One region of the Pseudomonas sp. NCHU5216 genome, then DNA from elsewhere that is predicted to be linked to it. Evidence: predicted binding sites of a transcription regulator. Region 1 holds the regulator's gene; each other region holds the start of a gene.

Region 1 (3,639 bases):
GCGCCAGGCCTGGCGCATGATGCTGGCGCACCTGGCTCATGCCATCAAGACGCCCAAGGTCGAGCCATTGGAAGAGGGCGGGGTGATCGCCCTGGTCGGCCCGGCCGGCATGGGCAAGACCACCACGTTGGCCAAGCTGGCGGCGCGCTACGTGCTCAAGCATGGCGCCCAGCAGGTCGCCCTGGTGAGCATGGACAGTTACCGCATCGGTGCGCAGGAGCAGCTCAAGACCCTCGGGCGCATCCTTGGCGTCTCGGTGACTCAGGTCGACCCAGGGCAGTCTCTGCTGCAAGCCCTGGCGCCTGTGGCGAAGAAACGCGTGGTGCTGATCGATACCGCCGGCCTGCCAAGCAATGACCCGGCCCTGCGCCTGCAGCTCGAGAGCCTGGCCGCACGCGGGTTGAAGGCGAAAAATTATCTGGTTCTGGCTGCTACCAGTCAAAACCAAGTGCTGAAAGCGGCCTACCATAGTTATAAGCGCTGCGGTCTTGCCGGCTGCATACTGACCAAGCTGGACGAGGCGGCGAGCCTGGGCGAGGTTTTGGGCCTGGCCATAGGCCAGCGTCTGCCGGTAGCCTATGTCACTGATGGGCCACGTATTCCGGATGATCTGCAGGTGCCGCGTAGCCATCAGTTGGTCAGCCGCGCCGTGAGCCTGCAAGCCGCCGAAGAGCCGAGCGAGGATGCCATGGCGCAATTGTTCGCCGGTCTTTATCAAGGAACCGCGCGGCGAGTCGGCTGACGCGCTAAAGTGTTGCAAGCCCTGCGTTTTTTTCTGCAGGGACTAACGGCCGCTAGGCCAAGTCGAAGTTAGACAAGGTGTGTAGAGAACATGGGTATGCATCCCGTACAGGTGATCGCGGTGACCGGCGGCAAGGGTGGCGTCGGCAAGACCAACGTGTCGGTGAATCTGTCCATGGCCCTGGCCGATCTCGGTCGCCGAGTCATGCTCATGGACGCCGACCTGGGTCTGGCCAATGTCGACGTGTTGCTGGGGCTGACCCCCAAGCGCACCTTGGCCGACGTGATCGCCGGTGAGTGCGAGCTGCGTGAAGTGCTGCTGCAAGGGCCTGGTGGCATCCGCATCGTGCCGGCAGCGTCCGGTACGCAGAGCATGGTCAACCTGTCACCGATGCAGCATGCCGGCCTGATCCAGGCCTTCAGCGACATCAGCGAGAACCTCGACGTGCTGGTGATCGATACCGCTGCCGGCATCGGCGATGCGGTGGTCAGCTTCGTTCGCGCGGCTCAGGAGATTCTCGTCGTCGTGTGCGACGAGCCCACCTCGATCACCGACGCCTACGCCCTGATCAAGCTGCTCAACCGTGACCATGGCATCAGCCGTTTCCGCGTTCTGGCCAACATGGCGCACAGTCCGCAGGAAGGTCGCAATCTCTTTGCTAAGCTGACCAAGGTGACGGATCGTTTTCTCGATGTCGCCTTGCAGTACGTCGGTGCCGTGCCCTACGACGAATGCGTACGCAAGGCGGTGCAGAAACAACGCGCCGTCTACGAGGCCTTTCCACGCTCCAAGTGTGCGCTGGCGTTCAAGGCGATCGCGCAGAAGGTCGATACCTGGCCCTTGCCAGCCAACCCGCGCGGTCATCTGGAGTTCTTCGTCGAGCGCCTGGTGAAACAACCGACTGCAGATTCGGCCGTATGACAGCAGCCTCTGGACTTCGTATGTACAACAAGGCTCAGGCGCAGGATTCCCAGTATCAGTTGATCGAGCGCTACGCGCCGCTGGTCAAGCGCATCGCCTATCACCTGTTGGCGCGCTTGCCGTCCAGCGTTCAGGTCGACGACCTGATTCAGGCCGGCATGATCGGCCTGCTCGAAGCCTCACGCAAATACGACTCCAGCAAGGGCGCCAGTTTCGAGACGTTCGCCGGTATTCGCATCCGTGGCGCCATGCTCGACGAGGTGCGCAAGGGCGATTGGGCACCGCGTTCGGTGCACCGCAACAGCCGCATGGTCAGCGATGCGATCCGCGCCGTGGAGGCCAGAACGGGGCGAGACGCTAAAGATCATGAGGTTGCGGCCGAACTCCAATTGAGTCTGGAAGATTACTACGGCATCCTTGGCGACACTTTGGGCAGCCGCCTGTTCAGTTTCGACGACCTGCTGCAGGACGGCGAACACGGCGGGTTGCATGAAGAAGCCGGGCACACCCACCTCGAACCTTCGCGGGATCTCGAAGATGAACGTTTCCAGGCGGCTTTGGCCAACGCCATTGCCGGCTTGCCGGAGCGTGAACGTCTGGTGCTGGCGCTGTATTACGATGAAGAACTGAACCTGAAGGAAATCGGTGAAGTGCTTGGCGTCAGTGAGTCGCGAGTCAGTCAGATTCATAGTCAGTGTGCGGCGCGTTTGCGCTCGCGCCTGATGGAATGGCGGGCGGGTTGAGGCAGAAGCAACGATATTGCTGGGCCGGTTTCACGATTAGAAGGCGTATCTGCAAGCGCAATACGTTTGGGACTGTACGGAGGTCGACTTGGACAAGAACATGAAAATCCTCATCGTTGACGATTTCTCGACGATGCGACGGATCATCAAGAACCTCTTGCGTGATTTGGGCTTTACCAACACGGCGGAGGCTGATGACGGTACGTCGGCGTTGCCCATGCTGCAAAGCGGCAGCTTCGACTTTCTGGTGACCGACTGGAACATGCCCGGCATGACCGGCATCGACCTGCTGCGCGCGGTGCGCGCCGACGAGCGCCTCAAGCACCTGCCGGTGTTGATGGTCACGGCCGAGGCCAAGCGTGACCAGATCATCGAAGCCGCTCAGGCCGGTGTGAACGGCTACGTGGTCAAACCCTTCACCGCCCAGGTGCTGAAGGAAAAGATCGAGAAGATCTTCGAGCGGGTCAACGGCTGATGTCGGCCGCGAGGGTGCTATGGAACACGATGATTCCACACTGGGCGAACTCGAGTCGTCCCTGAAGAAAAATGCCCGTGAATTGGTCGATAGCCTCGAAAGAGGCAACTTCGGCAATGCGGTGCAACTGATCAACGAACTGAACAAGGTTCGTGACCGTGGCTTGTATCACGAAGTCGGCAAGCTGACCCGCGAACTGCACAATGCCATCGTCAATTTCCAGCTCGATCCGCGCATGCCGCACGCCAAGGAGCTGTCGCAGATCGCCGACGCCACCGAGCGCCTGAATTACGTGGTCACCATGACCGAGCGGGCGGCCAACCGCACCATGGATCTGGTCGAACAGAGCGCGCCGCTGGTCAATGACCTGGCCGATGAAGCGCAGAGCCTGGGGGCCGAGTGGGGCCGCTTCATGCGCCGTGAAATCGGTGCCGATGGTTTCCGTGAGCTGGCCAAGCGCATCGAGCTGTTCCTCGCGCGCAGCGAGCGCGATGGCAACAAGTTGTCCGGCCATCTCAACGACATCCTGCTGGCGCAGGACTATCAGGATCTCACCGGTCAGGTGATCAAGCGTGTCACCCAGCTCGTCACCGAGGTCGAGAGCAATCTGCTCAAGCTGGTACTGATGGCCAGCTCGGTGGATCGCTTCGCCGGCATCGAGCATGACCACGAAGTACTGCGTGCCGAACAACAGAAACAAAAAGCGCCATCTCATGGTGAAGGTCCGCAGATTCATGCCGATAAGCGTGATGATGTCG
Region 2 (3,639 bases), on a different contig from region 1:
GAGCCGATCCCTGAAATACCTGCCATGTCGCGTTACCTCGTCAATAATTCGACTTCACTCGTACTATGGACGAGTAATAGTCAAAACCCATGCCAAGGTTTACTGCTTATGCCTCAGCCTTGAATAACAAGCTGCGCACTTCCGACAGATTCTCTGCCAGTTTGAGCGCCTCTTCCGATGGTATCTGTCGGATCACATCCCCCGATCCGGCATCGGTCACCTTGACCACTACACGACCGGAGCCATCGTCGACCGCGAAATTGATGCTGCGTCGCACCGACTGCACGAACTCCTGGATGGTAGCTACCGCATCCTCGACCTCTTCGCGGCTCACTTCCTGAGTGGGCTCGACGATACGTGCTTCAACCTGGGCCTTGTCATTCACACCCTGGTTGGCAGGAGCAACGACGCCTGCACTGCTAGCGACGGGCTGCTGGCGCGAGTCCGTCGCAGCCGACGAGCCAGCATCACGCGCAATGACAGGGTTTACTGGAGGTTTGACCGAACCGACGTCCATAAATTAATCCTCACAATGAGGTAACGGGGAGAAGAGCCAGCAGGCCCTTCCCCCCGTAGTTTAGCGCCTTCGACCTTAGCCCAGCAGACTGAGCACAGCCTGCGGCAACTGGTTGGCCTGGGCCAGGATAGCAGTACCGGCCTGCTGCAGGATCTGGTTCTTGGTCAGCTCCGAGGTTTCCGCTGCGAAGTCGGTGTCACGAATCCGACCACGGGCAGCCGAGGAGTTTTCCGAGATGTTCTGCAGGTTCGAGATGGTGTTCTCGAAGCGGTTCTGCACGGCACCGAGCTGGGCACGCTGGCTGTCGATGTTGGAGATCGCGCCGTTGATGATACCCAGAGCGGTCTGTGCCCCACCCGCGGTACTGATGTCGACGTCCTTCACCGAATCCAGGGTACTGAACTTGTCCGAACCCAGACCGGCGGTCATGCCAGTGACCTCGAAGGCATCGGCGGCTTCCAGTTGCACCTGACCATCGGCACGGGCACCCGCGCCAGCGTTGATGGTAGCAGCCCCACCCACGTTCTCGTCGCCCTCGAAGTTCTTCGCCTGCAGGGTAGCGGTGGCACCGCTGCCACCCTGGTAGTTCTTGATGGCAATGGCATCGCCACTGGAGCTGACCAGCTCGATCTTGTCGCCTTTGGAGACGGCCGAGATACCCGTCTTGCCGGTTTCCTTGTTGATGGCGTCAGCCAGTGCACCCAGATTCTTGGTGTCGGTCACGACTGCGGAGATAACAGTCTTGTCGGTGGACTTGGTGTTGCTGTCGGCACCGTACAGCTCGAAGGAGATGGTGCCGCTGGCGGAGATGGCGCCCAGTTCGGCAACGGTACGGGCGTTGGCGGTCACGCCGGTTTCGTCGCTCTTGGAGTTGACGGCACGAGCGATCTCGCTGGCAGCAGCGCCACTGGCCGGGCCAGTGATGGTCACCTTGCCGCTGGCGGCATTGGTGGTGAACTTCGAGGAGATTTCAAAGGACGCATCCGAGTAAGCGGTGGTGCCGAAGGCTGCCGCGCCGCTGGCGCCGCTGGTGATGGCACCGGCTGCACCACCGGAAGTGGTGACGCGGTTGATACCGATACGATCGGTGGCCGCCGAGCCGATGGAGACGCTGATGGTCTCGTAAGCGTTGGCACCGACCTGGAAGCTCTGCGAACCGAAGCTGCCGTCGAGGATCTTGCGACCACCGAAACTGGTGGTTTCGGAGATACGGTTGAGCTCCTGTTGCAGCTGGGAAACTTCCGACTGCAGGGCGGCACGCTCGGTGGCACCGTTGGAGCCGTTGGCCGATTGCAGGGCCAGGTCACGCATACGCTGCAGAATGCCGGTGGACTGCTGCAGGGCACCTTCAGCGGTCTGCGCCAGGGAGATACCGTCGTTGGCGTTACGGGTCGCAACGCCCAGGCCGTTGATCTGGCTGGTCAGGCGGTTGGCGATCTGCAGGCCGGCGGCATCGTCCTTGGCACTGTTGATACGGTAGCCGGTGGACAGGCGCTGGAGGGAAGTGTCCAGGCCCTTGGCAGAGGAGTTCAGGTTACGCTGAGTATTGAGGGACGCAACGTTAGTGTTGACTGTAAGGGCCATGGTATTGCCTCCAGATGACCTTGAGTACCGATTGTCTGAGCTTGCGAGCTCGGGCCTGCTTGCTCAGACGCCCAGAGAGTTCGCATTCGATCTCTTTATCGGCGCCTCCCTGGGGAGCTTTAGGGACTTTTTTCAGCTTTTTTTTATTCTTTCCGGTCAACTACTTAACCCAAAAATCCTGACCTGCATGGAGTTTTGACTGAAAACCGTCGAGCCCTTGGCCTGGCTCGACGGCGATCAACGCCGGCTCAGTCCGGCATCCAGGCGTCGCGCCAGCGCTGCAGGCCTGCGCCCTCGAGCATCCAGTCGCGGTAGACCGCCGCGCGCAAGCGATCCCCCGCCAGGGCAGCCGCATCGAGGTCATTGATGTGCATGCGAATGGCTTCGACCCAGTCGCGGAAACGGTTCTTCACCCGGGTCACGGGCAGGTCACCCTTGTAGCACTCCAGATCGCTGCACACCACGGGGAAGCCACAGGCGCCGTATTCGAGCAGACGCAGGTTGCTCTTGCACTCGTTGAACAGGTTCTGCTCGACCGGCGCTATCGCCAGATCCAGATCCAGACGCGCCAATGCAGCGGGATACGTATCGATCTCGACCCCGGCGTGCACCTCATGCACATAAGGCCGGATGGCGGCTGGGCACATGCCGAAGAAAACCCATTCCACTTCCCCTGCCAGCTCCTTGACCACATCCGCGATCAGTTCCAGATCGCCGGTATGGCTGGCGCCGCCGGCCCAACCGACCCGCGGCTTGCGCCCGCGCCGACGCTTGGCCTCCAGGCCCTGCCACCATTCCAGCGGCAGGCGGTTCTGCACCACGCGGATGTCGTCATGCAGCCCGGCGAAGGCTTCGGCCAGGGGCGCGGTGGAGACGACGAAGCGATCGACGAAGCTCAGACCACGGCGCAGGGACTTGAGGATGTCCCTGGGCATGTGCTCACGGTGCACGCTCTTGATCGGCAGGTTGGGCAGATAGTCGTCCAGTTCGTAGACGGTGAAGGCCGAGGAGAACTGCTTGATGCGGCGCATCGCCTCCAGGCGTTCGTCGCCGATCTGCCGCTGCAGCACGATCACGTCAGGATTGAAGCGCTCCAGCTCGACCACCTGCAGCAGCCCCTCGGAGAGCATGCCATCGACCAGAGCATCACGCTGCATGGCGCGCAACGGCCTGATCACCCGGTAGTTGCCGCAGCCCCAGGGGTCAGCCGGGTGCGCCAGCACCACCGGCAGCGGGCGCCAGGTCAATGGACGCCAGGTCAGGTTGTTGTCGGGCTCCAGCTCGAAGCCCTTGCCGTTGAGCGAGAGGTTGCGGTTGTAAGCCGGGTCGTTGGCCAGCGCCGGCAGCCATTTCTGGTACATCGCATCCTGTTCGCCGACGAAGCGCTTGTATTTGGCCTCGGCGGCCTTGGGATCGATGCGTTTCTGGCTCACGCTACCTTCGTGCATCAACACGGCATGCGGTGTCCAGACGATCAGATGGCCAGCCTCGCGTACCTTGAGGCACAGGTCGACGTCGTTGTAGGACACCTTGAACTG
Region 3 (3,639 bases), on a different contig from region 1:
CTTGCCGTCGAACTCGATGCCGGCGGTCTGGCAGGCCTTGGCCAGCACCGTCTGGCCGTAGGCGAGGCCGGCCAGGGTGGCGGTATCGAAGCTGGAGAAGGGGTGGAAGGGGTTGCGCTTGATGCCGCAACGCGCAACCGCCGCATTGAGAAAGCCCAGGTCGAAGCTGCTGTTGTGCCCGACCAGAATCGCGCGCTTGCAGCCGGCGGATTTGATCGACTTGCGCAGACCCTTGAAGATCTCGCCCAGGGCGTGCTCTTCGCTCACCGCCATGCGCAGCGGATGATCGAGCTTGATGCCGGTGAACTCCAGCGCCGCCGCCTCGATATTGGCGCCCTCGAAGGGCTCGATGCGGAAGAAATGGGTGTGATCCGGATAGAGGAAGCCGCTCTCGTCCATGGCGATGGTGGTGGCGGCGATTTCCAGCAAGGCGTCGGTGGCGCTGTTGAAACCGCCGGTTTCCACGTCCACCACTACCGGCAGGTAGCCACGAAAGCGCGCCGCCATGGGCGTGCGTGGGCCGGACGGCAGGCTGGGTTCCAGTTCGTCTTCGTAGTTGTCTTCGCTCACGCCTGGTCCTCCAGCAGTTTCCAGCGCAGGGTTTCGCCGGCACGCAGTGGCACCACGCTGTTCTCGCCCAGCGGCAGGCTGGCCGGCACGCTCCATTCTTCACGCACCAGGGTGATGCGGTCGCTGTTGCGTGGCAGGCCGTAGAAATCCGGGCCGTGGCAGCTGGCGAAGGCTTCCAGCTTGTCCAGGGCACCACGCTGCTCGAAGGCCTCGGCGTACAGCTCGATGGCCGCGAATGCGGTGTAGCAGCCGGCGCAGCCGCAGGCGGCTTCCTTGGCATGCTTGGCGTGGGGGGCCGAGTCGGTGCCGAGGAAGAACCTGGCGTTGCCGCTGGTGGCGGCATCCAGCAGGGCTTCCTGGTGGATGTTGCGCTTGAGGATCGGCAGGCAATAGAAGTGCGGACGAATGCCGCCGACCAGCATGTGGTTGCGGTTGTACAGCAGGTGATGGGCGGTGATGGTGGCGCCGACGTTGGCCGAGGCAGCCTCGACGAACTGCACCGCGTCACGGGTGGTGATGTGCTCGAACACCACTTTCAGCGTCGGGAAGCGCTCGACCACGCGGGTCAGGTGCTCGTCGATGAAGGTCTTCTCGCGGTCGAACACGTCGATCTCGGCGCGGGTCACTTCGCCATGCACCAGCAGCAGCATGCCGACTTCGGCCATGGCTTCGAGCACCGGGAAGATCTTGTCGATGCTGGTCACGCCCGAGTCGGAGTTGGTGGTGGCGCCGGCCGGGTAGAGCTTGGCCGCGTGGACGAAGCCGCTGGCCTTGGCCGTGCGTACGTCCTCGGGGCGGGTGTTGTCGGTGAGGTAGAGCACCATCAGCGGCTCGAAGCGGCTACCGGCCGGGCGCGCTGCGAGAATGCGCTGGCGATAGGCGTCGGCCTCGGCGGCATTGCGCACCGGCGGAACCAGGTTGGGCATGATGATGGCGCGGCCGAAAGTGCGCGCGGCATCGCCGACGGTGTGTGGCAGCACCGCGCCATCGCGCAGGTGAATGTGCCAGTCATCGGGACGCAGAAGAGTCAGACGGTCGGACATGGGGGCTTCCAGGCGGGTAAAACGTGGCCGCATGGTACCTGAAAAGCGCCGCCTCGCGCTCGCGCCAGCGCGACAATCGCACGCAGGGGGTCAAGTTTCCGCGCGCCTGACCGATACCCCGTGAGAATGCCGTGAACCGCCGTGGAGTCGACCGTGCGTGCGCCCAATTACCTTCTGATCAGCCTGCTGGCCGGTATGCCCCTGTGCCTGCCGGCGCATGCCATCAGCTTCCAGACGCGGCTGGAAAAGGTGGAGTGGACGGTCGAGGGCGACAAGTTCGAGTGTCGCCTGAGCCAGCCGATCAGCAATTTTGGCAGCGGTGAGTTCGTGCGCCGCGCCGGTGAGCAGGTCACCTTCCGCCTCAAGGCCCGCGAGCACTGGCTCGGCAATGGTTCGGCAACCTTGTTGGCCGCTGCTGCGCCCTGGCAGCCGGGGCGTGGCGATATCAACCTGGGCTCGGTCAGCGTTGCCAACGGCGAAGTGCCGTTCAACAGCTCGCAGGAGCAGGGTGCACGGCTGCTTGCCGGCTTGTTGGAGGGGCGCAGCCCGCTGGTGCGGCATCGCACCTTCAATGGTGGCGACAGACTGGAAGTGCGCCTGCTGCCGGTGAAGTTCCACAAGGCCTACGAAGACTACGAAGCCTGTACCGCCAAGCTGCTGCCGGTGAACTTCGACCAGATTCGCCTGACCCAGATCGGCTTTCCCGGCGGTGGTATCGACCTCGACCCGATGGCCAAGGCCAAGCTCGACATCATCCTCGACTTCGTCAAGGCCGACCCGACCATCAACAGCTTCCAGATCGACGGTCACGCCGACAACAGCGGCAACCGCCTGACCAACCGTGACCTGTCGCGGCGCCGCGCCCTGGCGGTGCAGGAATACCTCAAGGCCCATGGCGTCCCCGTCGAGGAGATCACCGTGCGCTTTCATGGCGAGCGCTACCCGCTGGTGCCGAACACCAGCGAGGCCAATCGCGCGAAGAATCGTCGGGCGACCTTGCGCCTGGATCGCGTGCCGCCGGCCGAGGTGCCGCAGCAGAGCGCGCCTGCTCCGACACCGGCCGATCCGCCCGGTAGTCAGCCGTCCTGAAGCGATTCGGCGTCGCTTGGTCAACTCTGTCTGTCGCGCCCCTGTAAATTAGGGCGTGAGGCCAGTAGAATCACGGGTTTTACCGTACAACCCGTGGAGTGATGGCATGGCGGACGTCAAAAAGGTAGTTCTGGCCTATTCCGGTGGCCTGGACACCTCGGTGATCCTCAAGTGGCTGCAAGATACCTACAACTGTGAAGTGGTGACCTTCACCGCCGATCTCGGCCAGGGCGAAGAGGTCGAGCCGGCCCGCGCCAAGGCCCAGGCCCTGGGCGTCAAGGAAATCTACATCGACGACCTGCGCGAAGAGTTCGTGCGTGATTTCGTCTACCCGATGTTCCGCGCCAACACCATCTACGAAGGCGAGTACCTGCTGGGTACGTCCATCGCCCGTCCGCTGATCGCCAAGCGCCTGATCGAGATCGCCAACGAGACCGGCGCTGACGCCATCTCCCATGGCGCTACCGGCAAGGGCAACGACCAGGTGCGTTTCGAGCTGGGCGCCTACGCGCTCAAGCCAGGCGTCAAGGTCATCGCCCCCTGGCGCGAGTGGGATCTGCTGTCGCGCGAGAAGCTGATGGACTATGCCGAGAAGCACGCCATCCCGATCGAGCGCCACGGCAAGAAGAAGTCGCCGTACTCCATGGACGCCAACCTGCTGCACATCTCCTATGAAGGCGGCGTGCTGGAAGACACCTGGACCGAGCACGAAGAAGACATGTGGCGTTGGACCAAGTCGCCGGAAGCGGCGCCGGACACCCCCACCTACATCGAGCTGACCTACCAGGGCGGTGACATCGTCGCCATCGACGGCAAGGCCATGACCCCGGCCCAGGTGCTGACCGAGCTGAACCGCATCGGCGGCGAGAACGGCATCGGCCGTCTCGACATCGTCGAGAACCGCTTCGTCGGCATGAAGTCCCGTGGCTGCTACGAA
Region 4 (3,639 bases), on a different contig from region 1:
TGGGCCAGTGGACCAGCGGCGAGCAGAACATTCGCGCTGCCCTGGGTCGCATGCTGTTCTCCTCCGACGAGATTCAGAAGTCGGTGAAGGTGCTCTCCGGTGGTGAACAGGGCCGCATGCTGTTCGGCAAGCTGGCCTGCCAGAAACCCAACGTGCTGGTGATGGACGAACCGACCAACCACCTGGACATGGAATCCATCGAGGCGCTCAACCTGGCGCTGGAGAACTACCCGGGCACGCTGATCTTCGTCAGCCACGACCGTGAGTTCGTCAGCTCCCTGGCCACGCGCATCATCGAGCTGTCGGACAACGGTGTGACCGACTTCAGCGGCAGCTACGACGACTACCTGCGCAGCCAGGGCGTGATCGTCTGACCTCTGCTACAGAAATGAACAAGCCCGCGACTGCGGGCTTTTTCATTTGCGGGGTCAGACTATGGCATCAGATGCGGAACTGACGCACCAGCGCGTTGAGGCGATCGCCTAGCCCGGCCAGGCTGCGCGCGGTCTGCGCGCCCTGCTCCGTCTCGCTGGCGACGCTATCCACCGCCCCGGCGATCTGGTGCACGCTGCGGTTGATTTCCTCGGCCACGGCGGTCTGCTCCTCGGCGGCACTGGCGATCTGCGCGTTCATCGCGTTGATGGTGGCAATCAGTTGCGCGATGGCATCCAGCGAGGCGCCGGCCTTGTTGGCCTGTTCGCTGGTCAGCTCGCCGGCATCGCTGGAGCGGCGCATGGCCGTTACCGCGGCCTGGGTGCCCTGCTGTAGGCGGTCGATCATGCCCTGGATTTCCTGCGTGCTTTGCTGGGTGCGGCTGGCCAGCGCCCGCACCTCGTCGGCCACCACCGCGAAACCGCGCCCGGCCTCCCCGGCCCGCGCCGCCTCGATGGCCGCATTGAGCGCCAACAGGTTGGTCTGCTCGGCGATGGAGCGGATCACGTCGAGCACGCTGACGATGGACTGCACGTCCTCCTGCAGGCTGTCCAGCGACACGCCGCTGCTGCGGATATCCTCGACCAAGGCATGAATGCTCTGGATGCTGCCGTCGACCACGCGCTTGGCCTCCTGGCCCTCATGGTCAGTCTGCTGGGCAGCCTCGGCCGCGTTCTGCGCACTCTTGGCCACCTCATGCGCCGCCGCCGACATCTGGTTGATCGCCGTGGCCACCTGATCGGTTTCATGCCGCTGCTGCGCCATGGCCTGCTCGGAACGCTGCGCCTGAGCGGACACCTGACCGACCAGGTCGGTGAGCTGGCCGGTCATTTCGGCGATCTGCCGCACCAGGCCATGGATTTTCTCGACGAAGCGGTTGAAGGAGCCGGACAGCTCGCCCAACTCATCCTGGCTGGTGATGGGGAGGCGATGGGTCAGGTCACCATCTCCGGCGGCGATATCATCGAGGTTCGCCTTGATCTGCACCAGTGGCCGCAGAAAGGCATTGCCCAACCACACCGCGACGATACCGACCAGCACCAGCAGCACCGCTGCCACGACCACGACACTGGTGATGATGGTGCTGATACGCTTGTCGATGTCTGCCTGCACCTCGGCGATCTGCGCCTCGATACCGTCAAGATTGAGCGCAGTGCCCAACGCCATGTCCCACTTGGGCAAGTAGTAGCTGTAGGCGAGCTTGGGCACCTGCACCGACTCGTTGCCCGGCAGCGGCGAGGAGTAGTTCACGAAGTAGGTATTGTTCTTGGCGACATTGACCAGCTCGCGGTTGATGTACACGCCGTTCACATCACGACGGTCGGTCAGGCTCTTGCCGACGTCCACCGGGCTGTCGCTGCGAAACAGGCGCACGACGTTGGAATCATGCGCGAAGAAGTAACCGTCGGTGCCGTACTTGATCTTCGAGAGAATGGCGATGGCCTGCTCGCGGCTGGCCATGTCGCCCTGACTGGCGTTGTCGTAGAGGCTCTTCACCGCCCCGACGGCGATCTGGATGTAGTTCTGCAGCTCGGTGCGCTTCTCCTGCAGCAAGCGCTCTCGGGTCTCGGCCACCTCGTCGGCGGCCAGGCTCTGCAACACCTTGGCGGCGGTACCGCTGAGTACCAGTGCGAAGAGCATCACCGGCACCAGGGCCAGGAGTATTACCTTGGCTTTCAATGTCAGGCGCATTTCTTGTTGTCCTTTGTGCGGCCAATGAAAAAGCGGGGCTACCGCTTGTATCGGCAGCCCCGCTGAAGAACTTGAAAGCGACCCGATGGACTGGAAATCCGAGTGCGGAAGATGCCCTCACAGAAGCATAGCTGCGGCCCAACCGAACGCTAGCAACGGCAGGTTGTAGTGCAGGAAGGTGGGCACCACGCTGTCCCAGATGTGGTTGTGCTGGCCGTCCACGTTCAGGCCGGCGGTCGGCCCCAGGGTGGAGTCGGAGGCCGGCGAGCCAGCATCGCCCAGCGCGCCGGCCGTGCCGACGATACTGACGATGGCCAAAGGGCTGAACCCCAGTTGCAGGCCCAGTGGCACGAAGATCGCGGCAATGATCGGCACGGTGGAGAATGACGAGCCGATGCCCATGGTCACCAGCAGCCCTACCAGCAGCATCAGCAGTGCGCCCAGAGCCTTGTTGTGGCCGATCAGCTCTGCCGCGCCATTCACCAGGGCCTTCACCTCGCCGGTCGCCTCCATCACCGCGGCGAAGCCGGCCGCTGCGATCATGATGAAACCGATCATGGCCATCATCTTCATGCCTTCGGTGAACAAACCATCGGCCTCGCGCCAACGCACCACACCGGAGATCGAGAAGATCACGAAGCCAGCCAAGGCGCCGATGATCATCGAATCCAGCCAGAGCTGCACGACGAAGGCAGCGGCGATGGCGACGCCGGCCACCAGCAGGCTCATGGGGTTGTACTGGACGTTCACCCGTTCGGCCTGTTCGATCTTCTTCAGATCGTAGCTGCGTTTGCCGCGGTAGCTGAACAACACCGCGACCAGCAAGCCACAGAACATGCCCAGAGCCGGAATCGCCATGGCCTGGGTGATGCTCACGCCACTGACGTCGGCGCCGGCGTGGGCGACGTTGGCCAGGAGGATTTCGTTGAGGAAGATGCTGCCGAAGCCCACGGGCAGGAACATGTAGGGTGTGACCAGGCCGAAAGTCAGCACGCAGGCGATCAGCCGGCGATCCAGTTGCTGACTGCTCATGACGTAAAGCAGTGGCGGTACCAGCAGCGGGATGAAGGCGATATGGATGGGCAGAACGTTCTGCGAAGCGATGGCTACCAGGAGCAGTAGCGCGATCAAGGTCCACTTGAGCACAGCACCGCCACCTTCACGCTTGCCACCAACCAGCCCCAACGCCTTGTCGGCCAGGGCATGAGCCATGCCGGATTTGGCGATAGCCACAGCGAAGGCACCCAGCAATGCGTAGGACAGCGCCACCTTGGCGCCACCACCCAGCCCCTGGTTGAACGCGGCCAGCGTGCCCTCGACACCCAAGCCACCGAGCAACCCACCGACCAGAGCGCCGACGATCAGCGCCACCACCACATGAACCCGACACAGGCTCAAGGCCAGCATGACGCCAACCGCCGCGATTACTGCGTTCATGAAAAGCCTCCAGCATTCAGCGCGCGGCCAGCGACCGCAAAAAGCCGCGTACTCTGCAGCAAGCGGATCGGCCTGTCA

What was found. The regulator FliA, encoded in region 1, starts transcription of late flagellar genes. The targets are predictions, from matches to a motif close to CTAAAGTTTNNNNNNNNNNNGCCGNTAA.
Region 2: a site for FliA is predicted at 2,197-2,224, ahead of ACSVIK_RS09150 (flagellin). Genes of this name have one in related genera too.
Region 3: a site for FliA is predicted at 1,703-1,730, ahead of ACSVIK_RS12400 (flagellar protein MotY). Genes of this name have one in related genera too.
Region 4: a site for FliA is predicted at 2,172-2,199, ahead of ACSVIK_RS16670 (methyl-accepting chemotaxis protein). Genes of this name have one in related genera too.

Annotation. Positions count from the first base shown of each region.
Region 1 is NZ_JBQLIX010000031.1:48,261-51,899, reverse strand. Features, by position in the region: gene flhF (flagellar biosynthesis protein FlhF) at 1-742, shown strand, start outside; gene fleN (flagellar synthesis regulator FleN) at 833-1,663, shown strand; gene fliA (RNA polymerase sigma factor FliA) at 1,660-2,406, shown strand; gene ACSVIK_RS19245 (chemotaxis response regulator CheY) at 2,507-2,881, shown strand; gene ACSVIK_RS19240 (protein phosphatase CheZ) at 2,901-3,639, shown strand, end outside.
Region 2 is NZ_JBQLIX010000009.1:13,776-17,414, forward strand. Features, by position in the region: gene fliD (flagellar filament capping protein FliD) at 1-26, opposite strand, end outside; gene ACSVIK_RS09145 (flagellar protein FlaG) at 107-517, opposite strand; gene ACSVIK_RS09150 (flagellin) at 593-2,101, opposite strand; gene ACSVIK_RS09155 (glycosyltransferase) at 2,350-3,639, opposite strand, start outside.
Region 3 is NZ_JBQLIX010000014.1:79,319-82,957, reverse strand. Features, by position in the region: gene rnt (ribonuclease T) at 1-570, opposite strand, end outside; gene pyrC (dihydroorotase) at 567-1,613, opposite strand; gene ACSVIK_RS12400 (flagellar protein MotY) at 1,809-2,702, shown strand; gene ACSVIK_RS12395 (argininosuccinate synthase) at 2,809-3,639, shown strand, end outside.
Region 4 is NZ_JBQLIX010000023.1:77,439-81,077, forward strand. Features, by position in the region: gene ACSVIK_RS16665 (ABC-F family ATPase) at 1-374, shown strand, start outside; gene ACSVIK_RS16670 (methyl-accepting chemotaxis protein) at 442-2,124, opposite strand; gene ACSVIK_RS16675 (Na+/H+ antiporter family protein) at 2,242-3,561, opposite strand.